DNA from 4 places in the Neobacillus sp. 114 genome. Region 1 is predicted to be linked to each of the others. Evidence: predicted binding sites of a transcription regulator. Region 1 holds the regulator's gene; each other region holds the start of a gene.
What was found. The regulator Rex, encoded in region 1, represses fermentation and respiration genes when NADH is low (regulators of the CRP and FNR family bind a similar motif). The targets are predictions, from matches to a motif close to TTGTGAAATATTTCACAA.
Positions count from the first base shown of each region.

Region 2: the regulator Rex is predicted to act here: its motif matches at 2,919-2,936, upstream of QNN06_RS22365 (cytochrome c oxidase subunit 2A).
Region 3: the regulator Rex is predicted to act here: its motif matches at 3,358-3,375, upstream of QNN06_RS09885 (hemerythrin domain-containing protein).
Region 4: the regulator Rex is predicted to act here: its motif matches at 3,074-3,091, upstream of QNN06_RS30770 (TIGR04190 family B12-binding domain/radical SAM domain protein).

Region 1 is NZ_CP126144.1:253,404-259,429, forward strand. It holds gene tsaD (tRNA (adenosine(37)-N6)-threonylcarbamoyltransferase complex transferase subunit TsaD) at 1-271, shown strand, start outside; gene QNN06_RS01395 (ABC-F family ATP-binding cassette domain-containing protein) at 707-2,626, opposite strand; gene moaC (cyclic pyranopterin monophosphate synthase MoaC) at 2,789-3,277, shown strand; gene QNN06_RS01405 (redox-sensing transcriptional repressor Rex) at 3,310-3,963, shown strand; gene QNN06_RS01410 (DUF4395 domain-containing protein) at 4,117-4,542, shown strand; gene QNN06_RS01415 (hypothetical protein) at 4,975-5,220, shown strand; gene QNN06_RS01420 (YdiK family protein) at 5,793-5,996, opposite strand; gene QNN06_RS01425 (CPBP family intramembrane glutamic endopeptidase) at 5,993-6,026, opposite strand, start outside.
Region 2 is NZ_CP126144.1:4,588,576-4,594,601, reverse strand. It holds gene QNN06_RS22380 (hypothetical protein) at 1-93, opposite strand, end outside; gene QNN06_RS22375 (b(o/a)3-type cytochrome-c oxidase subunit 1) at 420-2,075, opposite strand; gene QNN06_RS22370 (cytochrome c oxidase subunit II) at 2,075-2,551, opposite strand; gene QNN06_RS22365 (cytochrome c oxidase subunit 2A) at 2,574-2,723, opposite strand; gene QNN06_RS22360 (type III polyketide synthase) at 3,380-4,471, shown strand; gene QNN06_RS22355 (isoprenylcysteine carboxyl methyltransferase family protein) at 4,468-5,037, shown strand; gene QNN06_RS22350 (dynamin family protein) at 5,363-6,026, shown strand, end outside.
Region 3 is NZ_CP126144.1:1,967,633-1,973,658, forward strand. It holds gene QNN06_RS09860 (electron transfer flavoprotein subunit beta/FixA family protein) at 1-89, shown strand, start outside; gene QNN06_RS09865 (electron transfer flavoprotein subunit alpha/FixB family protein) at 130-1,161, shown strand; gene QNN06_RS09870 (FAD-dependent oxidoreductase) at 1,154-2,449, shown strand; gene QNN06_RS09875 (ferredoxin family protein) at 2,449-2,733, shown strand; gene QNN06_RS09880 (hypothetical protein) at 2,861-3,208, opposite strand; gene QNN06_RS09885 (hemerythrin domain-containing protein) at 3,432-3,911, shown strand; gene QNN06_RS09890 (MarR family winged helix-turn-helix transcriptional regulator) at 4,138-4,578, shown strand; gene QNN06_RS09895 (M3 family oligoendopeptidase) at 4,674-6,026, shown strand, end outside.
Region 4 is NZ_CP126144.1:6,299,760-6,305,785, forward strand. It holds gene QNN06_RS30760 (response regulator) at 211-870, opposite strand; gene QNN06_RS30765 (GAF domain-containing sensor histidine kinase) at 845-2,710, opposite strand; gene QNN06_RS30770 (TIGR04190 family B12-binding domain/radical SAM domain protein) at 3,167-4,969, shown strand; gene QNN06_RS30775 (ABC transporter ATP-binding protein) at 4,999-5,706, opposite strand; gene QNN06_RS30780 (ABC transporter ATP-binding protein) at 5,708-6,026, opposite strand, start outside.

The DNA.
Region 1 (6,026 bases):
GACGAAGACCGTAAGAGCCGTTGCAGAATATGGCGTCAACCAAATATTATTGGCAGGAGGAGTAGCAGCCAATAAGGGGCTTCGAGCAGCCCTGGAAAAGGCATTTTCAGATAAGGCGGATGTTGAATTAGTCATTCCTCCATTATCCTTATGCACAGACAACGCAGCCATGATAGCAGCTGCCGGAAGTGTCATGTTTGAAAAAGGAATTCGAGCAGACTTATCACTAAACGCGATACCTGGATTGGATATAGAAACATATAACACCTGACCTTTCCTAATAAGGAAGGGTTTTTTTAATAAAAGAATCTAATCAAACGTTTAATTGATTTGGTTGATGAACTAATCAAACGTTTAATTGATATTGGCAATAAACTAATCAAACGTTAGATTGAAAACGGCAAATCCTTGAAATAGGCATTTTAAGATTTAAACAAACATTTGATTGAATTTGGGCTAATATAAAAATAGCAATTTTGTGGATAAAAAATTTTTGAAAAAGTGGAAAATTCAAATGAATTGTGGATAATTCAGTGATTAATGTTGATAATGTGGATAAATAGGCGTTTTTTTGTGGATAATGTGGAAAAGTTAATTGGATAACTGAAATAATGGCATTTACAATGTGAATAATTCTGTGGAAAATTAGGCCTTTTGGATTACAAGCATAACAAATAACCGGACTCCAACAGTCCGGTTATCCACATTATTCTGCCAGCTCGGCCCATTCTTCCATTAATTCGTCAAGTTCGGCCTTAGCCTTTTCACTTTTTAAATTAATCTCTAAAACCTTTTCATGGTCCTGAAAAACTTCTGGCTCGCATAATTGCTGTTCATAATTCTGAATCTGTTCTTCAAGCTCCGAAATGCGTTCCTCGATTTCTTCCAATTTACGTTTTCGCTGGCGTTCCAGTTTTTTCGTTTCTTTATCCTGTTGATAACTGTTTTTTTCAGCAGGCACAAAAGCAGAAACCTTCTTCTCGGAGGCTGCCAATGCAAGTGCCGTAAGTTCCTCCTGCTCTAGCTTTTTATCCACATAATAATCGTAGTCGCCGAGGTATTCTGTGCTGCCCTCAGGGCTCAATTCTAGTACCTTGGTTGCGATTCTGTTAATAAAATAACGGTCGTGTGAAACAAACAAAATAGTACCTGGATAATCAATTAGAGCATTCTCAAGAACTTCCTTGCTGTCCAAATCCAAATGGTTGGTAGGTTCGTCCAATATTAATAAATTTGCTTTCTCGAGCATTAGCTTGGCAAGGGCTAGGCGGGCTTTTTCACCGCCGCTTAATGACAAAACGTTTTTAAGCACATCGTCACCGGAAAATAAGAAATTTCCAAGCACCGTACGGATTTCCTTTTCTGGTTTCAGTGGATATACATCCCATAGTTCGTTTAAGACGCGTTTATTGGAGGTAAGGTTGGCTTGTTCCTGATCGTAATACCCGATGGACAAATTGGTTCCGTATTGAATAGTTCCAGCCAAAGCGGGAAGCTTTTTAATAATTGTTTTTAAAAGGGTCGACTTCCCGATTCCGTTAGGGCCGACAAGGGCAATACTGTCGCCTTTATAGACACGAAAGGAAATATCCTCGGAAACCATCTCGCCATCATAGCCGACAGCAAGTGAATCAACAGTCAGTACATCATTGCCGCTTTGGCGCTCAATTTCAAATGAGAAGGAAGCGGATTTTTCATCCCCTGATGGCCGGTCCATGATTTCCATTTTTTCAAGTTTCTTCCGCCGGCTTTGCGCCCTCTTAGTAGTAGTGGCCCGTGCGATGTTGCGCTGGATGAAATCCTTTAAGGCGGCAATTTCCTCCTGCTGCTTTTCATAAAGCTTCATGTCGCGTTCATAATTGGCAGCTTTCTGCTCAAGATAAGAGCTATAATTACCGGTAAATCGCTGAATCAGACGGCGTGATAGTTCATACACCTCTGTAACCACTTTATCCAAAAAATAGCGGTCATGCGAAACAATTAAAATCGCGCCATCGTAGCCCTGCAGATATTGCTCCAGCCAGGAAAGGGTTTCGATATCCAAATGGTTGGTTGGCTCGTCCAAAATTAAAATATCAGGTCTTGTCAGCAGCAGTTTGCCTAGCGCAAGCCGTGTCTTTTGTCCGCCGCTTAGACTTGAAATCATTAATGTAGTATCAGAAAAATTTAACCCATGCAATACAGAGCGGATATCGGCTTCATATTGATAGCCGCCTTGCTCTTTAAACTTTATTTGCAATTCATCATATTCCTTTAATACCCGTTCGTATTTTCCTGGGTCCCCGAAAACAGCAGGATCGGCCATTTGCTCCTCCAGCTTCCGTAGCGTTTTTTCCATCGCCTGCAGGTTCTCAAAAACCGTCAGCATTTCCTCCCAAATGGACAAATTGGACTCCAAACCCGTATTTTGTGCCAAATAACCAACGGTAACATCCTTTGGTTTGATGATTTCGCCGCCGTCATAGCCCATTTCGCCGGCGATGATTTTCAATAACGTTGATTTCCCCGCTCCATTGCGTCCGACAAGGGCAACACGGTCACGGGTTTGTAATTCCAGTTTTATATTCGATAAAATAAGTTCAGCACCATAATATTTTTGTAGTTGGTTAACCTGTAATAAAATCATTTTTTTCACCTCTATTACCTTATGACTAGTGTACCGTATTACCCGAATGTCGGCAATGAAGTGAAATTTTTAATGGAATTATAAAAAAATATACCGATAGTTCAAAGTTTCACACACATGGACATAAAAATATTGTATTATTTTTTGTAGGAGGATTTTTTTATGGCTGAATTTACTCATTTTAATGAAGAAGGCCGGGCCAAGATGGTCGATGTCAGCGATAAGCCGGAAACGGCACGCACGGCACTTGCCCAGTCTAGCATAACAGTAAGCACTGAAATTTATGAAAAAATCACAAACTACGAAATGAAAAAGGGCGATGTCTTAGCAGTGGCCCAGGTTGCTGCGGTAATGGCGGCGAAAAAAACATGGGATATCATTCCAATGTGCCACCCGATCCCATTAACAGGTATCAATATTAGTTTTTCGTGGGAACAGGCCGGGCAGGAACAATATATACTGCATATTGCTGCATTAGTGAAAACCAAAGGCAGTACCGGAGTTGAGATGGAAGCGCTAACAGCCGCCTCTGTTTGTGCCCTGACCGTCTATGATATGTGTAAGGCAGTTGATAAAGGGATGGTGATCGGACCAACCTTTCTGTTAGAAAAAACCGGCGGCAAAAACGGTGATTTTAGAAGGAATATCTAATATATCCATTAAAATTGAAGGGTGGGAGAAATATGTCCAATGAAACGATGAAAATACCACAGGCAACAGCAAAGCGTCTGCCCTTATATTATCGATTTTTACAAAACCTTCATTCTTCTGGCAAGCAGAGGGTGTCATCTGCAGAATTGAGTGAAGCTGTAAAGGTGGACTCGGCCACGATTCGCAGGGATTTCTCTTATTTCGGAGCCCTTGGGAAAAAGGGGTACGGCTATAATGTAAACTACTTGTTATCGTTTTTCCGGAAAACTCTTGATCAAGATGAATTAACAAAGGTAGCGTTAATCGGGGTGGGTAATCTTGGCACAGCCTTTTTACACTACAATTTTTTAAAAAATAATAACACAAAAATCGCTTGCGCCTTCGATGTGGACCCTGGAAAAATTGGCGATTCGATAGGCGATGTTCCAGTTTATTCGATGGACGATATAGAACAGTATTTGATCGAGGAAAATATTTCGGTAGCGATTTTGACGGTGCCGGCTCCGGTTGCTCAGCAGATCACAGATAAACTTGTGAAAACGAACGTAAAAGGAATTTTAAACTTTACTCCAGCAAGACTGAATGTACCTTCATCGATCCGCGTGCATCATATTGACCTGGCGGTGGAGCTGCAGTCACTTGTTTACTTTTTAAAGCATTATCCAAACGACGAAGTCGAAGAATAAATAATAAATGGGCTTCTCGCCAAAATAGGTGAGAAGCCCATTTTTCGTTTGGAAACATTTTTCCTAAACAGATAACTATACAAAGGGAGTTAAAGTAAGTAAAATAAATATACAAATAAGTATCGTAATCCAATAGGAAAGATGGGGATTAAAATGTCAGAAACAGTTCGTTCAATCCCACGGCCGCTCGTGAAAACAAACCAGTGGACAATTGTTTTAAGTGTTGTGTTAACATGGTTATCCGGACAGGAATGGTTTTTGTTAGTGCCGTTAGTTGCCGGTTTGTCTGGTCTTTTATTCGGGTTTAATCCGATTATGCAAATAGCAAAACTGTTTTTAAGAAAGGACCCAAAGGCTTATATCCCTGAGGATTGGGAGCAGCAGCAATTTAATCAAAAAATTGCCGTATCGTGTTTGGGAATTGGATTTGTAGGATTCCTGCTGGGATGGAATGGTGTTGGCTATGTGTTCACAATTCTTGTCGCGGCGGCGGCCTTTGTGGCAATCCTAGGTTTTTGCATCGGATGCTTTATTCATTATCAGTGGAACCAATACCGTTATAGAAAGGCGCACCAATAAAGATAGGGGTCTGAATTTTTCAGACTCTTTTTTGTTTTTCTGCTTACATTTGACGCTAGTCCAAAGGATAAGGGGATTGCAGTTGCAGTCGGAATTGTATTGACCTGTCGCGGTTGGAAATTGGGATGCCTGTGCTGGGTTTATGCTGCGGGCATCTCGAGAGGCAAACTTGTACAGCGATTTCCGAAGTATTATTGGGAAGAAGGTAAAAGACTATCCACTCACAGCAAGCAAGTTGAAACGGATCCAGCATGCCGCAGAGCGAACGACGGCGGGGGCATTCTTGCAGCTGGATAAGCCGCTTAATCCAGGAATTATATTGGACCATCCAATTGAAGTTAGGAAAAATTATTTAATCTGCGTGAACTTGTCTTGCTGCAGAAAATATGTGCTACAAATGAGGGGGCAGAAATTTTACGGAAGGCTATCTCCGTGTTTGCTGTTCATGGCGTCATGGAGGAATTTTCGTCGCTGCCGCGTATCTTCCGCGATGTGGTCGTAAACGAACAGTGGGAGTGGCCGCGTAATCTGCTGCAAAAGCAAATCTACCGCGAGCAGCTGCCGAATGGGACTTATTCTGCGCTTCATTCTTTAAAGCTTACAGCTGATAGCTCTAACAGGGGTCAATTAATGGAGCGGGGCGAAACTTTATTGAAGGCATCAAGGACATTTGAGTGAAATTGGGAAGGGAAATGTCCGTGATTGATAGGCGGTATCAAGGACAATTTGAGTGAAATTGGGAGCGGAAATGTCCTTGATAGGCGGTATCAAGGACAATTTGAGTGAAATTGGGAGCGGAAATGTCCTTGATAGGCGGTATCAAGGACAATTTGAGTGAAATTGGGAGCGGAAATGTCCTTGATAGGCGGTATCAAGGACAATTTGAGTGAAATCGGGAGTGGAAATGTCCGTGATAGGCGGTCTCAAGGACAATTTGAGTGAAATCGGGAGTGGAAATGTCCGTGATAGGCGGTCTCAAGGACAATTTGAATGAAATCGGGAGTGGAAATGTCCGTGATAGGCGGTCTCAAGGACAATTTGAATGAAATCGGGAGTGGAAATGTCCTTGATAGGCGGAATGAAGGACAATTTGAGTGAAATCGGAAAGGAAAATGTCCTTCATAGACGGTATGAAGGACATTTTGAGTGAAAGCTGAAAGGGAAAAGTCCTTCATTAGCCGAATGAAGGACTTTTTAAGTGGATTCAGAAAGGAAAATGGCTTTCATTGGTCCAATCAAAAATAAAGACATCATTGTTTATTCATTTTATCCCTGTACTTAAAATGAATAGCAATCATCTTTAAGGCTGACCCAAAATCAAAGGTGGCGAGGATGACCAAAAGGTAGCTGAAGAAGCCCCAGCCATTGTTTTGGACATCATCGATTGCAAAATAGGTGAACAGTGCACCAAGTATTAAATAAATCAAACCGGAAAACAAAGGTGAACGTCTCATAGAAATCCTCCGATAAAGTTTTGAACTGCC
Region 2 (6,026 bases), 2.1 Mb from region 1:
CTGGCAATAGCGAAGCCCATGATCATCTGGAACCAATTTTTTAATAGAAACAAATTCATATTCACTTTGGCTATACTCTTTTGGCTTAAACATTAAATTCAACACTTATATTATTGGAGTTGAAGGACTAAATTGAATACACCTGTTGATTGGCGCGGAAGGCACGAAGACTCCTGCGGGAGTACGGGGCAGGGGAGACCCCGCAGGAGCGAAGCGATGAGGAGGCTCCCCGGCACGCCCGCGGAAAGCGAAGTGCCTGGAGCGGCAATCAACAGACTTGTTGAGAATCATTTATATTAGTAATATTATAAAAAAATTAACGTGGTGAATTATAAAAGAAAATAAGCAAAAATAAAAGGCTGTCGATAGTTTCTCGACAGCCTGAGGGCTTCAATCGTTTGGATTGAAGCCTTTTGTCATTACCACGTCTTAAATCCTTTGGATCCAGGTGGTGCATTTTGAATGATATCAATGAATGGTATTGTGTAAGCGAACAGGATTAAGGCAGCAGTTATGCCAAGCCATAATTTCCAGTTTTCAAATACCATTGGTGCTTTTTCCTGCAGATTTTCTGCTTCGCCGACAGGGAATTCTTCTTCACCTTTTGGTGCAAAGAAGGCAAGATTAATGAAAATAACTAATACTAATATTATGCCAAGGAATAAAATCGTTCCGCCAACTGCCTGGGCAATTTGGTAAGGAATCCACTCAAGCGCCTGCTTGGAGTCACCATACGTGGAGAATGCAGAACGTCTTGGTCCGCCAAGCAGTCCTTGGAAGTGCATTGCACCGGACATGAATGCCATCCCGATAAACCATACCCATGCTTGGATAATACCTAATTTGTTCATCGCTTTAGTCAGCTTGCGGCCTGTTAAGTGCGGCACGAGCCAATATGAAATTCCGAAGAATGTCAGTACGACGGAAGTTGCTGCTGTCAAATGGAAGTGTCCTGTTACCCAGATGGTATTATGGACAACCTGGTCCATTTGGTTGGAAGCATTGATGATACCTCCGGCACCGGCAGGAATAAATGAAGCCATACCGATGAATGGAACTGTGAAACGGGCATCATTCCAAGGAAGCACTTTAAACCAGCCAAATAAACCAGTAGCTCCTTTAGAACGGCCATATCTCTCAAACGTTGCGAACAGAGAGAAGGCTGTCATTAAGGACGGGATAATAACCATGAATGTTAAGATAACCTGAATAAATTTCCAAGCCGGATCAATACCCGGTTCTGTCAACTGGTGGTGGAAACCAACCGGAATTGAGAAAAGCAAGAATAAGATAAAAGATAAACGAGCCAAAGAATCTGAGAAAATTTTTCCGCCGATAATTTTTGGGATAATTGCATACCAGCACATATATGCAGGCAATAGCCAGAAATACACTAGCGGGTGACCGAAATACCAGAATAACGTACGGCTGATTAGAACATCAACAGTATCTACTAAACCTAAAGACCAAGGTAGCAATTGGAATAGAACAGTTGCAGCAACCCCTAATGTAGCCACAATCCACATCACCGTATTGATAACAGCCATAAAGCTTAACAACGGGCTTGGCTTGCCAGGGTTATTTTTCCGCCATTTTGCATAGGTCATAATTTGTGCGGCGCCATCAACCCAGCTGCCGACAACCACAAAGGTTAATCCTAAATAAAAGATCCAGTGTGCTTTAAGTGGTGCATAGAATGTATAAAGTACAGATGCTTCATTTAATAGAATCATCGTTCCGGACATAAGGGTACCGGCAGTCATTAACCAGAAACCAATCCAGCCGGTGCGTCGGGCTGCCGGAGAATGTGTTCCCGCAGTTCTGGATACAGCCGCATATTGAAATCCCATGATAAAGAATGTTGTTAAAACTAGCCCCATTAAAACACCATGCGCTGTTAAAATTTGATAGTAGCCAATTCCCCAAGGCAGTTCAAATTTTCCGGAACGGACAAGGGTTTGTAGTAATCCCATCAGACCACCGAGAGCGAGTGCTCCGAAAGCCACAAAGAAATGCGCCATGGATAGCTTCGCGTCACGTGGGTCAACCTTTACTTTAGCTGCTGTGTTAACCATTATTTAACCACCTCAATCTTCGAGAACATTAAATGGTGCCCTGTACCACAATATTCGTTACAAACAACTAGAAATTCGCCGGCCTTGTCAAAGGTTGTTGTATACTCGCTGACATAGCCCGGTTCAAGCATCATATTGATATTGGTACCGGCCATTTCAAAACCATGGACAACGTCCTTGGTGGTAGCGATTACTTTCACCTTTGCTCCAAGCGGAACCTCAACCTTTGCTGGGTTATAAGAGAAAGCAGATGCGACAAATACGAGTTCATAATCCCACTCTTTGCCTTCAACCTTATGAAGTCCCGGCTTATCGAAAGGTTTTGTGGTATCAACTTTTTCCGGATTTATTGTAGTTAAACAGCTTGCTGGTTTGTTGCCAAGGTAAAAGGCACTGACACCGACTACTGTTAAAAAGACAACGAGACAGCCAATTCCAAACGTCAGCCAGATTTTTTCAAATTTATGCATATGCATATGTAATTCCCCCCTTTATTTCCTAAAAACGGTCTACGAACAGATAGTAAACTGAAACCCATGAAACAATGATAAATAGCCCCAGAATGAATACAGACGCCAGTGTCCCCTTTAAAGAAGAACTGTCTTCAATCTCTGTTTGGTGCTTTGTCTTTAGTTCCGCCTTTGCCATCCCCCTACACTCCCTTCAGAAAATGAAAAGTAAATAAATGATTTCTCTTTCATAATACAAAACAATTGTGAAAGGAAAATATCAAATTCAAGAATTCACAAATTGTTCATTCCTTAGTTATCTACTATGGTAATGTTAATAAGTTGGTATAACAGTGATTAAAGTCACAATTACCCACCTGTAATTGTGACTAAAGTGTGAAACATCACACCAAGCATGTGATTTAGATAATTGATAATTTGATTACGGAATGATAATCGGCAGTTCATTTTTTGTCACAATTCTCTGTAGGAAAAATATGATAATAATAAAAATCTTTTTCTTTGGAAGTGGTTGGTTTGGAGAAATATTATTGTGACCATTGCTGTCTTTTGTATAATAAGATTGAAAAATGTAAGGTTTGCGGGACGTTGGCGGGAAATAAAATAAAAATTGAGGTTCAAAAGCAACCGGAAAAATAAGAGTCAGGTTAAGTTAGAGAATTGGAAAAGTTTATATAATGAAGGAATAACTATTACAAGATATAATAAACATGCACAACAACAACAACCTTCAAAACGTTTACTTCTCCGAATGGGGAAGTTTTTTTTGTGTCTGGAATAATTTTCTCCAATTTGGCAAAAAATACCCTTACCTTTGGATAAGGAGAATGATGTATGCCTACAATTCTTTCCGTTGCAGAAGTTATTCCTCCATATGAAATTAAACAGACTCAGGCGACAGAGTTCGCCAGGGAATTGTTTTCTGGTTCATTTAAAGAAATTGGGCGGTTATTAAAGGCTTTTGAAAATGGACTTATTGAGAAAAGACATTTTGTAAATCCCGTAGGCTGGTTTCAGGAGAATCATTCCTTTGAGGAAAAGAACAATGTCTACATCGAATCGGCCGTTACCCTCGGGAGGGAGGCAGTTGTAAAATGTCTAGACAACAATCAATTTCTTAAGAAAAAAATTCCTTACGAAGACATTGATGCCATTTTTTATATTTCCACCACAGGGATTGCAACTCCAAGTATTGAAGCACGAATAATGAACCTGTTGCCTTTTCATCTCCACACGAAACGAATCCCAATCTGGGGATTGGGCTGTGCAGGCGGTGCTGCAGGTCTTGCCCGTGCCTTTGAATATTGCATGGCCTTTCCAAAAGCTAAAGTCCTTGTTCTTTCTGTTGAACTTTGCAGTATAACCTTTCAGCAAAATGACCTATCGAAGAGCAATTTAATCGGGACATCTCTTTTTGCAGACGGGGTTGCCTGTGCGTTAATATGCGGTGATTCCTGCGATATCGGGGATTTTCGTTTGAAAAACACATACCCGTCCATTTTAGCGGTTCAATCCGCATTGCTCCCCGATTCTTTGGATGTGATGGGCTGGGATATAAAAAATGAAGGATTGTTTGTCCGGTTTTCTCGTGATATACCAACAATCGTACATAATTGGCTAAAGCCAGTGGCAGAAGAATTTTTACATGTGCATCGGCTTCAAATAGATAAAATAGACTATTTCATTGCCCATCCAGGCGGTAAAAAGGTGTTGGATGCCTATGTTGAATCGCTTGGCATACCTGCGTCGATGACAGACGTTTCGCTCGAAGTGTTAAAAAACTTTGGAAATATGTCTTCTGCTACTATTCTTTATGTGTTGAAACAATATATGGAAATGGATATTCCACGTGGATCAAATGGGCTTTGTGCCGCTCTTGGACCGGGTTTCAGTTCGGAAATGCTTCTATTGAGGTGGTTTGAATGAAGGACTTGCTGCCATTTATTAGCTTTATGGGTTTCATCATTTTTCAGCGTGCAACAGAGGTTTTCTTCGCAAAAAGAAATGAAAAATGGATGAAGAGTAAGGGAGCACTTGAATTTGGCATTGTCCACTACCGCTGGATTGTCCTTATGCATGTATTATTTTTGCTTAGCTTTAGTATGGAAAAGTTCATTTTTAATCACGGGTTATCATCTCAATGGCTGATTATTTTTATTGCTTTTATCTTCTCCCAGGCCTTGAGGATATGGGCACTTGCCTCACTGGGCAGGTATTGGAACACGAAAATACTCGTGCTTCCAAATGCAGACGTTATACGTAAAGGTCCGTACCGTTTTATGAAGCACCCGAATTATTTCGTTGTTTGTGTTGAAATCCTTGTCATTCCTTTGCTGTTTCAGGCGTATTATACTGCCTGTTTGTTTACAGTACTGAATATCATGGTGCTTGCCGTCCGGATTCCCGAGGAAGAAAGGGCGCTTGGATGCTACAGCGAATATGACGGAGTTTTTCATGACTGCCGCCGTTTCTTGCCAAAGTTTGTTAAATAACTGTGACAATAATCTGCAAAGTATTGAAAATGATTATCACCTGTGCTAGAATTTGATTAACAATGAAAGTCATTCTCAACTAAGAGTCTGATTAAGGGAAGGTGTTACATATGACCTATGCTTTCGTCGGCGGAACCATTATAATCTACGCATTTGTCATGAAGCACGTCTTAAAAAATGTCACCCAATAAATATATTTAGCATTAAATGAAGCCAGGGAATATTCCTTGGCTTTTTTACTTTTTAAGTATGTCAAGATAGGAAAAGTTCGAATTATCGTATAAAATAAACATATTATCATGTTGTTTAAGGGGAATTAGTTTAAATGGTCAAAATAGCCGATCAAAATGAAACGATACAAACATTAAAACAAAAAATAATCGCCATATATGAATATTTAATGGAGCAAAACGATGTTCAAAATGCGCAAAAAATTAAGCAGCTTGCTCGAAAATTAGAAAACCGCGAATTCGCGATAGCGTTTTGCGGCCATTTTTCCGCAGGCAAATCAACCATGATCAACCGGGTCGTAGGGGAAAAACTGCTTCCCTCAAGCCCAATTCCGACAAGCGCAAACCTTGTAAAGGTAAAGTCCGGAGAGGATTATGCCAAGGTCTTTTTTAAAAACGAGAAACCAAGGCTTTATTTAGCCCCATATGATTATGAAATGGTCAAAAGGTATGCTAAGGATGGCGATAAAATCGAGGAGATCGAGATCAGCCATAGCGACTCAAACCTGCCTGCCAATACCGTAATAATGGACACACCAGGAATTGATTCAGCAGATGATGCCCACCGCATTGCCACTGAGTCTGCCATCCATCTAGCTGATTTGATCTTTTATGTGATGGACTATAACCATGTCCAGGCAGAGTTGAATTTCCTCTTCACAAAGGAATTGGCGGAAGCAGGTAAAGAGGTTTATTTAGTTATTAACCAAATTGATAAGCACAAGGATGAAGAGTTAAGTTTTGCCGATTTTCAAAAAA
Region 3 (6,026 bases), 1.7 Mb from region 1:
TAGATGGGTCCGCCGATGAGCAGGTAAGTCAGCTAATGGATATTCTGATGGAGAAAAAAGACCTGTTTACATTACAGTCAACTAAATAATGTTAATAAATTTTAGGGTATAGAGCAGGAGGGGTCTTAAATGAATCTTGACGATTACCGTGGAGTCTGGGTATTCATTGAACAAAATGACGGTAAAATTGAAGATGTTTCACTAGAATTGCTGGGTGCCGGCAAGAAGCTGGCAGATAAGCTTGAGGTTCCATTAGGGGGATTCTTGCTGGGCAATCAAATAAGGCCATTAGCCAATCAGGTTATTTCTTATGGGGCTGACGAGGTCTACCTAATTGACCATCCAGTTTTGAAGGATTATCGTACAGAATCTTATATGAGCGGTGTTATGCTGCTAGCGCAAAAATATATGCCGGAAATTATTCTTTACGGTGCAACACCCAACGGAAAGGACTTGGCAAGTGCTGTTGCAACTGATTTAGTTACAGGATTAACAGCAGATACGACGATGCTGGATGTGGACGTAGATAATAGATTGCTAGAAGCAAGCCGGCCGGCATTCGGCGGTAATATTATGGCAACGATTCTCTGTAAGAAGCATCGCCCGCAAATGGCAACAGTAAGACCTAAAGTAATGAAGGCACTTGAGCCAGATGCAGTAAGACAAGGAAAAATTATTGAAGAGAAAATAGCTTTGAACGAAGAGGAAATGCGTACAAAAGTACTGCAAATTGTGAATGACGTAACAAAAAAAGCTAAATTAGCCGATGCCCATGTTATCGTATGCGGTGGCAAAGGAATGGGCGACCTGCAAAATTTCCAGCTAATACATGAATTGGCGGAAACAATCGGCGCCAGCGCAGGCGGAACCCGCGATGTCGTTGAAGCAGGATGGCTGCCGCATGAGCAGCAGGTTGGACAGACAGGAGAAACGGTCACACCGAAAATTTATTTTGCCATTGGAGTATCCGGAGCGATTCAGCATGTGGTCGGTATGAAGAATTCCGAGTTTATAATTGCAATCAACAAAGACCCGAACGCCCCGATTTTTGACGTGGCAACGTACGGCATTGTAGGAGACGCAATGGAAATTGTCCCTAAACTAATCGAGCAATTTAAGAAGCTTAAAGCTGAAAAGGGCGGTGAACTGAGCTATGCCTGAGAAGTTTGACGTGATTGTGGTAGGGGCTGGCCCTGCAGGAACCTCTTGTGCTTACACTTGTGCTAAAAACGGTCTGAATGTGCTGCTGATTGAACGTGGAGAGTATCCAGGGGCCAAAAACGTTATGGGTGGAGTATTGTACCGCCAGCAAATGGAAGAATTGATTCCTGACTTTTGGAAAGAAGCGCCGCTTGAAAGACCGGTCATTGAACAGCGGTTCTGGATGATGGACAAAGAATCAGTTCTTTCGTTCGGATATAAGGGCCTCGAATGGGGCGTGGAGCCATATAATAACTTTACAGTCCTAAGGGCCCAGTTTGACCAATGGTTCGCAAAGAAAGCTGTGGAGGCAGGAGCGCTTCTAATTACCGAAACAGTTGTCACGGAATGTATTGTCGAAGACGGCAAGGTAGTTGGCGTCCGAACCGACCGGCCGGATGGTGAGGTTTTTGCAGATGTAGTCGTCCTTGCTGACGGAGTTAACTCGCTTTTATCCAAACAGCTTGGGTTCCATAAGGAGTTCCGCCCAGACGAAGTGGCACTGACGGTTATGGAAGTTGTTAATCTTCCAAAAGACAAAATAAATGACCGCTTTAATTTGGAGGACAACCAAGGCTGCACGATTGAGATCTTTGGAGATTCCACAAAAGGAAATCTGGGTACGGCTTTCCTATATACCAACAAAGAGAGTTTGAATATCGGTGTAGGGACAACACTATCGAGTATGATAAAAGCAAAAATGAAGCCATATGAACTGCTGGATTACTTAAAGAACCATCCAATGGTCAAGCCGTTCATTGCCGGAGGCGAGTCTGCTGAATATCTTGCCCACCTCATTCCGGAAGGCGGCTACCGCTCAGTTCCTAAAGTGGCAGGCAATGGAGTTATTGTTGTTGGGGACGCTGCCCAGCTTGTTAACGCCATTCATCGTGAAGGTTCGAACATGGCGATGCACTCTGGCTTATTGGCTGCCGAGACTGTTATTGAGGCGCACCGCCTCGGCAATTTCAGCCAATCAATGTTAAATAACTACCGCGAGGCCCTATATAATAGCTTTATCATCAAAGATTTAGAAAAGTACAAAGATGCTGCCCATACATTCGAAAAATACCCGCAATATTTTAAAGAGTATGTTCCGATGATGAATCAGGCAGCTAGCAAATTCTTTACGGTTGATGGCACGCCAAAACGTGATAAACAAAAGCAAATTATTAAGAATATGACCTCGCAAAGAGGAACGCTTCGCGTATTGCAAGATCTCTATCGTGCATGGAAGGCGGTGAAATAATGTCAACGAAGAATATTGAGGAAAAACAGTATCTTCTCAGGTTTAAGTGTGACACAAAGTCCCATCTTACCGTTCTTGATCATGACGTTTGTATGACCCAATGTCCTGATAAAATTTGTACAGTATTTTGCCCAGCCGAGGTATATAAGTGGGAAGGAACGCGGATGCAGGTAGGTTATGAAGGTTGTCACGAATGCGGAAGCTGCCGGATTGGCTGCCCTTACCAAAATATTAAATGGGAATATCCAAAAGGCGGTCATGGAATTGTCTTCAGGTTAGCGTAAAAAAAAGGTGCTGTTTGCTATTTGCAGGCAGCACCTTTTTTTGCTAATTGTAATTTACACTATATGTATATTTTTTCACAAGGGATTTTAAAAAGAAGGTGAAGCTAGAAGGTAAGTATTTACAGGGTCAGCTTATTTTCTCTAAAAGGGCTGCCGAGGAAAGTTCATCTTTTTTGCAGGAGGCTGCAAGCGAGGAAGCAAGGGCTATGGCATGATCCATTTGTTCCATATTTTGTGAGCAAAAATACGGCTTTTTCCAATTGAAGTCGCCGTCATTTGCGGCTGGATATATACTGACTTTCCAATGATAATAAATCCGTGGCTGAGGGAGCTGGACCCCTTCTACGGCAATTAGCCAATGTGTAGAATTGGATTCTGGAATGTAGGCATCTGTATCCTTAAGCGAAACAAAATCATTTGCACCAATCGGTAAAAATGCCGTTTGATAAAAGTCATGATAATTTGGGGTTTTCAATATATTTACCTCCCTTTCATAATATCTAACTTTATTATATGAAACTATAAAGATATTTTTGAGTGATAAATGTTATAATTTTTCAAAAAAATAAAACGTTTTCAAAAAGTTGTCAATAATATTCCGAGGACGTTGTAAATTTGGTATAGATGTGACGATTGTCACTACATAATAGGAATGGCGCTTTTATACTATAAGCAGAAGATTGAAAGAAGTGAATGGAATGAGCAGTTGTATGAGCGGTATCGGCGGGATGCCGAATGCTGAACTAAAAAGTAAGGGATTAAGGCAATTAAAGGAAGAACATCCCTCATTAAGAAGCCAAATGGAAGGATTGTTCAGCTTAACCCAAAAAATCGATAAAGATATTGATATAGAAGCTAATTTCCAAGAGTTAATTATGAAGGTAAAAGAATTTCAGGCAGCGCTTGACCCGCATTCGGAAAGAGAAGAAGGTGTGCTGTTCCCAATAATGGGGACTTATATTGGGACAACTTCTGGACCAATAGCGGTAATGGAGTATGAGCATGACCAAGCAAAAGCACATATTAAATCCTTTCTTGAACAGGCAGCCAGGACCCCTGCTTCACATGATGAATTAAAAATATTAGCCGGATACATCCAAAATGCTTACTTTATTTTAACAGAGCATTTTAACAAGGAAGAAAACGTCCTCATCCCAATGGCCGAGATTGCTCTCTGATGAAGAAAAAGAAGAGTTACATCAAAGGATTCAAAAAATTAAGTAAAAAGGATGGACATTCCATCCTTTTTACTTTTTTCGCAATAGAAACATTTAGGATAAAAAGTGTGACTTTGCCGTCAATTGACAGAGGTTCGAAATTTTTTTATAATAATTTTGAAATCGAGATATTATGGGTATTTTGCTTTTGAGGGCAATTTCCCAAAAAGATAAAGGATGAGTTGTTATGGAAAAAGATTCAACAGCTGTTTCGTTAAAGCTATTCATTGTTCTCTCAAGAGCCTATAAAGCCATTAATGAACACGTCAATAAAGTTATCCAAGCAAGCGGTTTAAACCCAACTGAGTTTGCCGTATTAGAGCTTCTTTACCACAAAGGCGACCAGCCGCTGCAACAAATTGGTGCAAAAATTCTGCTTGCGAGCGGAAGCATTACGTATGTTGTCGATAAGCTGGAACAAAAGGGATTATTGAGAAGGAGCGCCTGCCCGACAGATAGACGTGTAATTTTTGCGCAAATAACAGATGAGGGGAAAAAATTGATTCAGGATATTTTTCCTGAACATGCCCAACAAATTGATAAACTTATGTCAAGTTTATCTGATTCCGAAAAGCTGGAGGCAATTGACTTGTTAAAAAAATTAGGTCTGCCTGCAGGAAAATTTTAATACGGCTTTTAGTCGTATTTTTTTTGCAAAAAGGAATATTAATCAATAGTGTCGAAATGAATATAGCCGAAAAAAATGAAAAAGGGGGTTTTTTCATGGGCTTTGAACAGTATACATACGTACGACCTAACTTAGACGAGGTTCGGGCAAAATTTAATGAAGCATTAGAGCGTTTCAAAAACGCTGACTCAGTGGAAAAGCAGAGCGGGGTCATGAATGAAATCAATCAACTGAGAAATGACTTGGGGACGATGTTCAATCTTTGTAATATTCGCCATACCATTGATACGAATGATGAATTTTATAAAAATGAGCAGGATTACATGGATGAAATCCAGCCTGAGGTTGAAGGGTTAATCACAGGATATTATCAGGCTTTGGTTGATTCCAAATTCCGCCCGCAATTGGAAAACAAGTGGGGCACTCAGCTTTTCGCCCTTGCTGAAAGTCAGCTAAAGACGTTTAAACCGGAAATTGTTCCTTTGCTGCAAAGGGAAAACCGATTATCGTCAGAATACACCAAGCTTGTTGCATCGGCGAAAATCGAATTTGAAGGGGAAGAGCGTACACTTGCGCAAATCGACCCGTTTATTGAATCGACAGACCGGGAGATGCGCAAACGCGCGAGTACGGCGAAATTTGGTTTCTTTGCAGAGCACGATGCGGAGTTTGACCGGATTTATGATGAATTGGTAAAGGTGCGGACCGAGATTGCTCACGCCTTGGGTTATAAAAACTTTGTCGAGCTTGGTTATAACCGCATGATGAGAACCGATTACAACGCCGAGATGGTGGCTAATTTCCGTCAGCAGGTAAAGGACTTTATTGTTCCAATCGCATCTAAGCTAAAAGAGCGGCAGCGGGAACGGCTTGGCCTTGATAAATTAAAATTCTATGATGAAGGTTTTGTGTTCGAGACCGGAAACGCTGTACCGAAGGGTAGTCCAGAATGGATCATTGAGAACGGACAAAAAATGTATCAGGATCTTTCAGAGGAAACCGGAGAATTTTTTACCTTTATGATGGAAAATAATCTGATGGACCTTGTTGCCAAGAAGGGAAAGGCAAGCGGGGGCTACTGCACTTATATCGAAAATTATAAAGCTCCGTTTATTTTTTCGAACTTCAATGGCACATCAGGTGATATTGATGTCCTGACTCATGAGGCAGGCCATGCCTTCCAGGTTTATTCGAGCCGTCAGTTTGAAATACCTGAATATAATTGGCCAACCTATGAGGCATGTGAAATTCATTCGATGAGTATGGAGTTTTTTACCTGGCCGTGGATGGAGCTGTTCTTTAAAGAAGACACCGATAAATATAAGTTCTCTCATCTTAGTGATGCGCTCTTGTTCCTGCCATACGGAGTTTCCGTTGATGAATTCCAGCACTGGGTTTATGATAACCCGGAAGCCACGCCAACAGAGCGCAAGCAAAAATGGCGGGAA
Region 4 (6,026 bases), 350 kb from region 1:
ACATAGACTCCCTTAATTATCTAAAAATTCCACCAAATATCCCATTCAACAAAGAGTCTATTTCTAACAGGAAAAGGTACTATTTTGTAATCCTACCAACGTTTTACCAGATAGTACTTGCAAAATCCTGAAACAGGACAAATGGGCCAGACCAAAAAAAGAGAACCTAGCCCCGATGGCATGGTTCTCTAGCAAACTATCAAATAACTACTACGTCAACGGCACAAGCTGGTTCTGTACAGCATAAATAACGACCTGGGACCGGCTTTTAACGCCAAGTTTCTTGAAAATGTTGGACACGTGGATTTTGACCGTTTTGTCACTGATAAACAGCGTTTGGGCGATTTCTTTGTTATTCATGCCCTTAACCAAGCATAGAAGCACTTCCTTCTCCCGTTCAGTCAGCGTCGAATCCGTAGCCTTTTCTTCCTCAGCTGGCTCTGGTTTAGCCGGAGGCTGGAAAAAGCCCAAAAACTTCTTCGTCATCGATGGGTGGATGACCGACTGCCCGTTTGCCACCGCCCGAATCGCATCGACCACATGCTGAGAAGGGGCATCCTTCAGCAGATAACCGTCGGCCCCTTCACGAATCGCCGACATAAAATATTCATCATGGTCAAACATCGTCAGAATCAAAACCTTAATAGATGGGTACATTTTTTTTATAATGCTCGTTGCTTCAATGCCATTCTTCTCAGGAATGTTAATATCCATCAAAATCACATCCGGCATTACCCCTTTTACCTTTTCAATTGCGTCATTGCCATTGATCGCTTCCGCAATCACCTCAATATCGGTTTCCATTTCCAAAATATTTTTCAACCCATCCCGTAAAACGGCATGATCATCGACTAGCATAAGCTTGATCACGCAACTCACTCCCTTCAATCCCCATTCTTGGCACCGTTAAGGTTATCTCTGTTCCGGCTCCTTCTCGGCTGTCTATCTGCAGTGAGGCCTGAATTTTATCAGCCGATTCATTCATATGTAATATTCCAAAATGCGGGTGCTCTCGGGCCTTGACCATGGCCTGGAAAAGCGAAAAACCCTTGCCATTATCCTTCACCTTCAAAAGCACATTCTCCTTTTGATAGCTTAACAGAATATCAATTTTCGATGCTTCAGCGTGCTTTACGGCATTTTGAAGGCTCTCTTGGCAAATATCAAAAATAATTTTTTCAACCATCGGGCTCAGGTGAAATTCAGGACCTCTGGTCTCTAACTTGATATTCTGCTTATGCTCCCGCTTAACCGTATTTATTTTCGCGGATATCGCCGACAATAGTCCCACCCGTTCTGTTGGATATGGCCTTAACGCATAAATGGATTCCCGCACCTCTTTCAGACTCCGCCTTAGTTTCTCGGTGCTCTCGCCCATTAACCGAAGTGAATCCTCCGGCATCTTCGCAAATTTCCGCTGTGCCGTTTCCAGATTCATAATCGCACCGGCGAGCGACTGGGCCACACCGTCATGGATGTCCCGGGCAATCCGATTTCTTTCTTCTAAAATCAATCGCTTCTCCTGCTCGGCAAACAGCCATCTTGTTTTAATAAGGACTGCCAGCTGATTGGCAAGGGTAGCCGCAGAGCGCATATCCTCCTCGCTAAAACTGTTGGTCCGGCTTCTCCCAAAAACAAACATCCCAACCAGCTCTTTTTCTAAAATTAAGGGGGCATAAAGTATTGACCCTATTTCCTCCTTAAAAAAAATCCCTGCCGGACTCGGGTCTCTTTTGGCATTATGATAAACGGTTAATTTTGTCATTTTATCCAGGGCGGCAGCCGTTTCCTCCGACATCGTTAAATCTTCCTTGACAGGGCCAGCCGCAAATCGGAACAACCAGCCTTCCGGTGGACGTTTCCACAAAATCCATGCTTCCACATCAATAAATTCTTGAAGATTATTTTTTAAAAAAGTTAACCAATCAGACCTGGCAATTTTTTTATTCAGCTCTGATGAAATGCTGAACAATGCCTTCAGCTTTGCCTTTTCCTTTTTTAAATTGGCAATAATTGAGCTTAGCAGGGCCACACAGACCAACGGGATAAAAAAGAAGAAAAAAGAAAAAATATCAATCGTTCCCCGCCTTTGATTTCCCAAAACATGCAACAAAACAATATAACCATAGGAAAAAAGAAAACTATAAACCTCAAAGAGAACTTTCATCTTCCAGATTTTCAGATTATACGTTTGTGGCCTGATAGCAAAAACAAGATCCACAATGAGATTATTCATGAAATAAAAGGGGATGATGAGCAAATTAAAATGGATGATTCCCTGCAGCACCCTTGACAGCCCTTCGATTGGCAACTGTGGATACAGCCACTGGCAAAGCAGATGGGCAATATAAAAACTAATGACCTGCATGGCCGGATTAAAGAAAATAATTCGGAGCGGCCGTCTATTCATAATGTTGGTGGCTGTAACAATAATCCCATAAAAAACAATCGTATAGGCTAAGCCATCCATAAGGTATATGGCATAAACCAATGGAAATGAGATGGTTATTTGGCCTTTCCAAACAGGTACGGGAAACAGTTCAACAATAAAGAGAAACATCACCAGCAGCGTCAAAATCATTGGCTCGCGGGGTACCATTAAATTAAACAAGCCAAATTGAAAATAAATAAACACTCCAAAGACAGAGATAAATTGTAGGAATTGCCTTGATAGCTTCTCTTTTTTTTGCAAAATGCCGATATCGCCCAAAGCTTCCCCTCCAAATCTATGACGATTTACTTAATTTTCTGTTTATTTTAGTTTAATGTATTTATAGATTGAAAACAATATGAATGCCTGTTCAGCCGGCCAAACGTCCGTAAAAATAAGGACCCAACCCGGTCTAATGAACACACTAACCGGACTGGGTCCCTCGCAAACCATAATGGTTTGATATCCACTATTATGTCATAAACCGCTATGCGTTTTCTATTTGGCTAAAGGATTATTCTTGCCTACTACCTTTGTAGTAAATCCGGCACAAAATCACCTAAAATTTGTCACCTGTTTGTCACTCTAACTAACAACTACTATAGTAAACTAAAATAAACAGCGATAATAGTATTAGAAAACCTGTGAATTTCCTCACAAATTCTTTCTTAAAAAAACATTTATATATATACCCCAAAAGGAGTTATTACACTACAAATCAAAGAGGTGTTTCCCATGAAATACGATTTAGTACTGCTGCATGCTCCAAGTGTTTACGATTTCCGAAAAAATCCTTTGCTTGCCGGACCAATCAGTGATGTTGTTCCATCCTCGCCCGTTTTTGAAATGTACCCGATTGGACTGACCAGCATCGCCGACTATTTGGAGCGTTATGGACTCCGCGTAAAAATCATCAATATCGCCAACCGAATGCTAATGAACCCAAACTTTGATGTCGAAAAAAAATTAAAATCGATCAGGGCAAGTGCGTTTGGCATTGACCTGCACTGGCTGCCACATGCCCACGGGAGCATCGAGCTGGCGAAAATCGTCAAGCAGCATCATCCGGATACACCGATTATTTTTGGCGGATTGTCGGCCACGTATTATCACAAGGAGTTAATCCAATACCCATTTATTGATTTCGTGATGCGCGGGGACTCGACAGAAAAACTGATGCTGCTGTTGATGAATAAGCTAGAGACTGGAAATACTCACTTTGCGGATATTCCTAATTTAACGTGGAAAAAGAGCAGCGAGACTGGCTATAATCCGTTAACGTACGTGCCAAAGGATCTCGATGATATCGATGTTCCCGGGTACCGCTACACCATTCGGTCCGTTTTCAAATATAGGAATTTCCTCGACCCGCTGCCATACAATGGCTGGCTTCAATACCCGAACACCGCACTGCTGACAGCACGCGGATGTACACAGAACTGCCTGATTTGCGGCGGCTCGAGGGAGGCATATGGGCAAAACTGCAACCGTCAAACGCTAGCATTGCGGTCACCGAAAAAGCTCGTCGAGGATATTCAATTTATTTCCCGGTTCAGCCGCGCGCCGATATTTATCCTCCATGATCTGAGACAAGGCGGACAAGAATATGTTGAGGAATTTTTTAACCGGTTAAAAAAATTGAAGCTAAAAAACGAAATCGTCTTTGAGTTGTTCCAATATGCAGATGAAGAATTTTTCCGGCTGATGAATGAAAGCGTCCCTCATTACAGCATTGAAATTACCCTCGAAACCCATGATGAAAAAATTAGGAAATATAACGGGAAATTCAGCTGCTCAAATGAAAAGGTTATCGAAACACTGCAGTTCGCGCTCAAAAATGGCTGTAAAAAAATTGACCTGTTCTTTATGGTCGGGATTCCAGGACAAACGTATGAAAGTTCTATCGAAAATATCGACTTTTGTGAAACTATCCACCTGGCCTGTGGGAAGGACTCAAGAATCTTTTACTTCGTTGCCCCGCTCGCACCATTTTTGGATCCGGCGAGTCCGGCCTTTGAGCACCCGGAAATCCATGGCTATAAAAAATTGTGCCAGACACTCGAAGACCATCGCAAGGCCATCACCCAGCCATCCTGGAAACATATGCTCAGCTATGAAACAAAATATATGACGCGAGAGACAATCGTCGGCGCCACCTATGAAGCAGCACACAGGTTAAATGAATTTAAATTAAAATACCAGCTAATTGATCTAGCCGGCTTTCAGGATATTAAAGGGAAAATTGAAAAATCGAAGGCCTATATTAGAAAAATTGACCAAATTCTGGCCCTTCCGACAGAAAAACAGTCTGAAGAGCTGGCTAAGCTTGCCAAGGAAATTGAGGAACTAAACTATTACAGCATTTGCGGCAAGAACGAGTTAAAGTGGGAGGTCCAAAAGAATTATGCTAATTTCTTCTCGCTTGCTTTAGTGGGGCTTGAGCAATTGTATGTCGAATACAAAAGTAAAATTAAGCATTCATTCCAGCCGAAACATCGTTTTCAATTTACACTTGATTCGGAGCAGCAAAAAATTTAAAGGTACCGGAGTTCACTCCGATACCTTTTTTAATGCCCACCTAGGTAGGCTTTTCTAATTTGGTCACTGGCACTGAGTTCTTCAGCTAAACCAGAGGCGACTATTTTTCCTGTTTCAATGACGTACGCGCGGTCAGCGATGGATAACGCCATGTTCGCATTCTGTTCAACCAGCAGGATCGTTGTTCCCGTTTTATTGATTTCCTCAATAATCTGGAAGATTGTTTTGACGAGCAGCGGTGCAAGGCCCATGGAAGGCTCGTCCAATAATAGCAGCCTAGGGCGTGCCATCAGCGCCCGGCCCATCGCGAGCATCTGCTGCTCACCGCCTGACAGCGTACCCGACAGCTGTTTTTTCCGCTCCAAAAGGCGCGGGAACAGCTGATAGATTTTTTCAAAATCCTCCTGGATGCCCTTCTTATCCTTACGTAAAAAGGCGCCTAGCTCCAAATTTTCCTCTACCGACATATTGGCAAACACGCGGCGGCCTTCTGGAACCTGGGAGATCCCGCGCTTCACAATCAATTGCGGCACCTTGCCGGCAACATGCTCGCCTTCAAACACAATCTCGCCAGTCTTCGGTTTCAAAAGCCCGGAAAGGGTCTTTAACAGCGTGCTTTTTCCGGCACCATTCGCACCGATCAGCGTCACTATTTCACCCTGGTTAATATCGAGGGATACTCCTTTTAATGCATGGATATTTCCGTAATAGACATTTATATCGTTGACTTTTAGCATACTAAGAGACCTCCTCGCCAAGGTACGCTTCGATGACTTTTGGATTGTTGCGGATTTCCTCCGGAGTACCATCGGCAATTAGCTGGCCATGGTCCAATACATAGATTCTTTCACAAACACCCATAACAAGATTCATATCGTGCTCGATTAAAAGAATGGTTAACGAGAATTTTTCGCGAATTAACGCAATCAGGTTCATCAGTTCATCAGTTTCCTGCGGATTCATCCCTGCTGCCGGCTCATCCAAAAGCAATAGCTTAGGATTTGCTGCTAATGCCCGGGCAATTTCCAAGCGGCGCTGCTGTCCGTATGGCAGGTTC